One region of the Cobetia sp. PDI-12MA genome, then DNA from elsewhere that is predicted to be linked to it. Evidence: predicted binding sites of a transcription regulator. Region 1 holds the regulator's gene; the other holds the start of a gene.
The links. Region 1 encodes LexA, which represses DNA repair genes until DNA is damaged. Its sites were predicted from a motif close to TACTGTNTANNTANACAGTA; they were not measured.

Region 1 (3,410 bases):
TGACCGATGAAGATGGCAAGGCGACCGGCTGGAAGGCGACCTACGACAACGGCCGCTGGGTCGTCGAGGACAAGCGCAAGGGAGCCAAGAGCTGATGAGCCAGCGTGCCCGTACCAATCAGCTGCTGTATCAGGCCGAGTTGCTGCTGGCCCAGTCAGCGGTCTCTGGCGACGATGAGCATGCCGTGGCGCGTCGCATGGCCGGTGAAGAGGGCGCGCTCGCCCTGCTGGAGCTGGCGCTGGCCTCATTGCTGGAAGAGTGTGCCGTGACGGCGCGCTGGCCGCAGGGGAGCTGGCGCGAGCGCCTGGCCACACCACCGACGCCCATTGCCGAGGTCGAGCAGCTGCGCAGCCTGCTGGAACGTCCTGACAGCTGGTTGTCTGAGCTGATCGCGGATGTGACCCGTCTGCATGAAGAGGGTGGCGTCGCTCGCCGCGAGGAATCGCGTTCGCGGGGTGATGGTCTGATCATCGCGGCAGCCTCGAGCGACTCGCTGGCCGAGCGTCTCAGCGCCGCCATCACGGCATTCAAGGCGCTGCTGCCGCAGCTGCGCGAGTCGAGCGTCGAGTGGTAGGTCAAGGCGCTGATATGGCGCTGCACGCTGGTGATGACTGGCGCATGGCGATCGGGTGACGTTTCGCCTTCACGGGTGCTAGACTGATCGCATTGTGGCAAGCCCTGCACTCTCCGGTACGACCATGGCTCTGGCTGTGGTCGTACTTTTTTCTGCGTCGCTGATGGCAACGCGGTGCCGGGCTTGCCAGCCGTCGCGCTGACGATTACAACGACGCCGGTATCTCACGAGGTGCCGTGCAGGAGGAATGACGTGTCCGATCCCGCCGTACTTGAAATTGTGCAAATGGAAGATGGTGAAGTGATTCTGCGCGCCGCGGAAAGCGAAGGTGAGCCGCTGCTCAGCATTCGCATTTCAGACGAGGCCGCTGATCTGCTGCGTGACAATCGTTTCGAGGTCGCGCGTGAGATGATCGACCACGCCATCACCCGGACTCGCCTCTGGGATGGCGAAGAAGACGAGGATGAGCAGTCAGAAGGCATCGTGCACTGATGCATCGCTCGCGCTTCGCGCACAAAAAACCCGCCTCGAGGCGGGTTTTTTGTGCAATGCGTACGGCTTTCCTGTTGCCCAGGGCTCTGCGAGAAAAGCTCTGCGAGAAAAGCCCTGATGGAAAAGTGCTGCTGGGCAACGCTAGGTTGCTCAAAGTGCAGCTGGTCAAGACCTCAGTGCAGGCCACCATCGCGGATGACACCTACCCCGAGGCCCTCGATCTCCAGGCTGTCCGTGCGCAGGTCGACCTTGATCGGTGAGAAGTCCTCGTTTTCGGCTTCCAGCCACACATAGTGCCCGTCACGGCGGAAGCGCTTGACGGTGACTTCATCTCCCAGGCGTGCCACCACGATCTGCCCGTCACGCACGCTGGTGGTGCGATGCACGGCCAGCAGGTCGCCTTCCAGAATTCCCACATCCTTCATCGACACGCCGCGCACACGCAGCAGGTAGTCGGCAGCCGGCGAGAAGTAGTCGCTCGGCAGCGGGCAGTGACGGTCGATATGCTCGCTGGCAAGAATCGGGCTGCCGGCGGCCACTTCCCCGATCACCGGCAGACCATCGTTGGCGCTGTCGTCGACGTCAGCCAGCGACGGCACGCGAATGCCGCGTGAGGTGCCCGGCACCATCTCGATGGCGCCCTTGCGCTTGAGGGCACGCAGATGCTCCTCGGCGGCATTCGGCGAGCGGAAGCCCAGCGCCTGGGCGATTTCGGCCCGCGTCGGCGGGTAGCCAGAGGACTTGATGGTCTTGATGATGAAGTCGAAGACATCCTGCTGGCGCGGAGTAAGCGGCTGGGTCATGGCATTGCCTTTGGCCTGGGCGGCATCTTGAGCTGACGGCACGGGGTGTGCATCCATACAACTGTCATTGTATCCAGTCATGGCAGTCATGCAAGGCATCGTGGCTTGTGTGGAGGCCTCAAAGGGCAGGTAGTCGTCGAGATATCGCTGTCTGCCGACTTGGCTTGTCGATATCCAAGGCAAGCTGTCGAGAGGGCAATCCGGTGTGGCCCTGCGGGGTGGTCTGTCACCGAGCACGGCGAGTCCTTGAATCGGAACGGTCTGCATTGAAGGAATATCAGGCTCGACTAAACCTTTGGCGTTTGAAACGCGAGAGAATTGTCAGTCGTGACATGGCGCGCTAGAATCAAAGTGTTTCAAACGAATGTTCGCCGATGGCAGGGCTCGGATGTGTCGTACTCACGTGTGTCGTGAACAAACGAGCCGATATGGTACGTGGCCTTCCGGTGTACCTGCACCACCTCATGAGAGAGTCGCCGCGCGGCGCTTGCGTCGTGACCTACGACTCCAGTCCTCTTCTACCTGACAAGGGTTCCGCCCATGGCCCAGACCGATACCGTTACCCGCATCCTCGATACTGCCGAGGTGCTGTTCGCCGAGCGTGGTTTCGCCGAGACCTCACTGCGCAACATCACCAGCAAGGCCAAGGTCAATCTGGCGGCGGTGAACTACCACTTCGGGTCCAAGAAATCGCTGATCCAGGCGGTCTTCGCGCGCTATCTCGATCCGTTCAGCGAGCGTTTCCACGCGGCGCTCGACAGTGTCGAGCAGCAATACGCCGGGCGTCAGGTGCCGCTTGAGGTCCTGCTGGAGGTGATGGCGCGTACCGTGCTGGAGGTGCCGGCCGAGCGCAACAGCCTGCGCACCTTCATGCGCCTGCTCGGGCTTGCCTACACTCAGGGTCAGGGCCATATGCGGCGCTATATCCGCGAGCATTACGGCACGGTCTTCAGCCGCTTCGCCGAGCTTCTGAAGCTTGCGACCCCTGATCTGCCGGACAACGAGCGCTTCTGGCGCCTGCACTTCATGCTCGGTAGCGTGATCTTCACCTTCTCGGGCCTGGATGCACTGCGGGATATCGAGGAGGCCGAGTATGGCCATCACACCACGGTGCGTGAGCTGATCCAGCACATGCGTCCGGTGGTGGTCGCGGCGATGGCAGCGCCGTTGCCGGCCTCGCTCGGGGATGGTGAGGCGGTCACCCAGGCGGCCAGCTGATGGCCTGCTGGGTAGCGGTGGATCTCTCGCGCCAGAGCCTTGAGATACGTAATGACGCGCCGAGTGGCAGTCGTGATGCGCCGCCCTGCGCGGCTGCCCCTGACGCGCTGGTGCACGCCTGCGCGATCTCCAGCGGCCTCAACGGTATCGGCGAGCTCGATGGCAGCGGTTGCACGCCAACCGGCTGGCATGTGATTCGTGCCGCCATCGGGGCGGGCAATCCGCGTGGCGCCGTCTATCGCGGACGGCGCTTCACGGGCGAGGTATTCACCCCCGAGCTTGCCGAGGAGCATCCAGAGCGTGACTGGATCCTGACGCGCATT
Region 2 (3,410 bases), 240 kb from region 1:
AGTGGGGCATCGCGCCGGAACATCAGCTGCTGTTCTGGGATTGGGTCGGCGGCCGCTATTCGCTGTGGGGCACCATCGGCCTGCCCATCGCGCTCAACGTCGGCATGGACAACTTCCGTCGTCTGCTGGCCGGGGCGCATGAGCTGGATGAGCACTTCCGCACCGCGCCGCTGGAAGACAATCTGCCGGTGCTGCTGGCGCTGGCGGGTATCTGGAACAACAACTTCCTCGATATCCGCGCCCACTCCATCCTGCCCTACGACGGTCGTCTGGAATACTTCGCCAGCTACCTCGAGCAGCTGGAGATGGAATCCAACGGCAAGTCAGTGACCAACGATGGCGAGATGATCGACTACTCGACCTGTCCGGTGCTGTGGGGCCAGCTGGGACCGAACGCCCAGCACGCCTTCTATCAGCTGCTGCACCAGGGCACCCAGGCGGTCGAGTGTGACTTCATCGCACCGATGTGTCGTTATGATCATGTCGAGGACGCCGAGACGCGCGCCCACCTCAAGGCACAACACCGCCTGACGCTGGCCAACTGCTTTGCCCAGTCACGTGTATTGATGCTTGGCGATGACGCCATCCCCGGTGATGAGGCGCAGCCGAACCACAAGCGCTACCGTGGCAATCAGCCGTCGACCACGCTATTGCTGGAAGCGCTGACACCGGAAACGCTGGGGGCGTTGATTGCGCTCTACGAGCAGAAGGTCTTCGTGCAGGCCACCATCTGGGATATCAACCCGTTCGATCAGTGGGGCGTGGAGCTGGGCAAGCAGATCGCCACCGCCACCGAAGCGACCATGACCACCGGCGAAGGCTTCGAGATGCTGGATGCCTCCAGCCGCGCGCTGATCGAAGCGGTGTGGGCAGCACAGGATCAGGACCCGCGCTGAACCCGCGGCGGATGTGAGTGAGGGGGGCGAGTGAGAGAGTGTGTGAGGGCATGCCGATATGCCGTGCAAGACGAGTGGCGGCGCCAGTCGCCGCTCTCTGTTGATTTATACAGTATTCTCGCTATCCTATAAGCGAATCAATCGTTTACACTAGACAGCACGACGCGGACCGTCGAAAACCCTGCTTCCAGCGCATGAACGCTCGAGAGATTCCTAGCCATCTTGAAGCGTGGGAGGGGCGGTGTCGCGGGCTGGCGTGTTGTCGGGAGTGCTGATGGCCAATTCCCTCTTTCCGTCAGATACGGCAGCGATGCACACCACCGCGCCCGTCAAGGGGCTGCTGTACCTGCACGGCTTCAATTCGGCCAGTTGTTCGCCCAAGGCGCGCTTGATGCAGCGCGCGGCAGAGCAGTTCGGCCTGCCGTGCGTGATGCCGGATATCCCTCCGGCGCCCGATGCGGGTCAGGCGGCGGTCAACGCAGCCTATCTCACGCTGTGTGAGCGCCTGGCGCTGGACCCCGCAGACCCCGCCTGTGATGACGCCATCATGGTGATCGGCAGTTCCATGGGCGGTTTTCTGGCCACCTGGCTGGTCGCGCGTGAGGCCGCACGCCTCGAAGGGCCGGCTGGTCCCTCCCAGAGCGTCTGGCGTCTGGGGCCACGCAGTGTGCTGATCAATCCGGCCGTGCGTCCCGCGCGACTGGTCAGCGAATGGCTCGGCTCGGTGCATGCCAATCCCTATACCGGCGTGACGTTTACCGTCACCGAGGATTTCGGCCCCGGGCTGCTTGCATTGGAAGCGGAGCCTGTCACGGCGCAGCGCACCCTGGTGCTGTTGGCGACGGCCGATGAGACATTGGATGTCAATGATGCCGCAGGGCTCTATCAGGGAAGCCGCTTGATCATCACGCCGGGTGGTGATCACGGCTTTGCGCAGTTGGCGGAATATCTGCCGGCGATCATGGCGCATGGCGGACACCGGCTGGCCCCCGCCACCGCAGCGGCGATGCATGTCGCGCCGGACTAGCAGGTCACGTGTGTGGTGCTTTCTGCCAGACCCGCCGCCACCCGCCACGACTTGGCTGGACACGGCATCTCCTGGCATGACATGGATTGCCACGACATGGATCGCCACGATACGGATTGGCACGACATGGCAGGGCGTTTGATGCTGAACGCCAGGCGCCGGTCTCTCATTTTTCAGGAATCCGTTGTTCGTCTCGCGCACGTGAAATGGCGAGTCGGATGGCGGACGTCAACACCAAGGACACAAGGCTGCGATGAGTCAGTACAGCGCCAGTTCCATTGAGGTCCTCTCCGGCCTCGAACCGGTCCGCAAGCGGCCCGGCATGTATACCGACACTTCTCGGCCCAACCACCTGGCGCAGGAAGTCATCGACAACTCCGTCGATGAGGCGCTGGCGGGGCACGCGAAGGAAATCCGCGTGCGCCTGCTCGAGAATGGCGGTATCGAGGTCGGCGATGACGGTCGTGGCATGCCCACCGACATCCACCCCGAGCATGGCGTGACCGGCATCGAGCTGATCCTCACCAAGCTGCACGCGGGGGGCAAGTTCTCCCAGGACAGCTATCGCTTCTCCGGCGGCCTGCACGGCGTGGGCGTCTCGGTGGTCAATGCGCTGTCGACGCGTCTGGAAGTGGAAGTGTGCCGCGATGGCCTGCGTCAGCGCATCGCCTTCGAGAATGGCGAGAAGGCCGAGGAACTGACCCGGATCGGCACCGTCGGCAAGCGCAATACCGGCACCCTGGTGCGCTTCTGGCCGGACGAGAGCTACTTCGACAGCCCGCGCCTGGCGATGCCGCGTCTGCGCCACCTGCTGCGTGCCAAGGCCGTGCTGTGTCCGGGGCTCAAGGTCGTGCTCATCGAGACCGATGGCAGCGAGACGACCTGGCATTACGAGGATGGCCTGCGCGATTACCTGCTCGGTGCCACCGATGGCTTCGAGCGTTTGCCGGAATCGCCGTTCGTCGGCCATTTCGAAGACGAGGAGCACGGGGTCGACTGGGCGATCCAGTGGCTGCCGGAAGGTGGCGAGCTGGTACAGGAGCCCTACGTCAACCTGATTCCCACGCCGCTGGGCGGTACTCACGTCAATGGTCTGCGCTCCGGTCTGCTCGAGGCGCTCAAGGAATTCTGCGACTACCGCAGTCTGCTGCCGCGTGGCGTCAAGCTGAGCGCGGATGACCTGTGGGAGCGCGCCGCCTTCGTGCTGTCGGTGAAGATGCTCGATCCGCAGTTCGCCGGCCAGACCAAGGAGCGTCTGTCCTCGCGCAGCGTCGCCGCCTTCGTCTCCGGCGTGGTCAAGGACGCCTTCTCGCTGTGGCTCAACCACCATGTCGACCAGGCCGAAGCGCTGGCGGAACTGGTGATCTCGGCGGCCCAGCGCCGCCTGAAGAGCGCCAAGAAGGTCGCGCGCAAGAAGGTCACCTCCGGGCCCGCGCTGCCGGGCAAACTCTCGGATTGCGCAAGCTCCGACCCTGCCGAAAGCGAGC

Region 2: the regulator LexA is predicted to act here: its motif matches at 992-1,011, upstream of AC5WNI_RS05315 (YqiA/YcfP family alpha/beta fold hydrolase).

The regions. Positions count from the first base shown of each region.
Region 1 covers NZ_CM183351.1:999,036-1,002,445, forward strand. The annotation lists gene topA (type I DNA topoisomerase) at 1-95, shown strand, start outside; gene AC5WNI_RS04300 (DUF6586 family protein) at 95-574, shown strand; gene AC5WNI_RS04305 (hypothetical protein) at 827-1,066, shown strand; gene lexA (transcriptional repressor LexA) at 1,240-1,869, opposite strand; gene AC5WNI_RS04315 (TetR/AcrR family transcriptional regulator) at 2,410-3,087, shown strand; gene AC5WNI_RS04320 (L,D-transpeptidase) at 3,087-3,410, shown strand, end outside.
Region 2 covers NZ_CM183351.1:1,240,800-1,244,209, forward strand. The annotation lists gene pgi (glucose-6-phosphate isomerase) at 1-896, shown strand, start outside; gene AC5WNI_RS05315 (YqiA/YcfP family alpha/beta fold hydrolase) at 1,171-1,923, shown strand; gene parE (DNA topoisomerase IV subunit B) at 2,177-3,410, shown strand, end outside.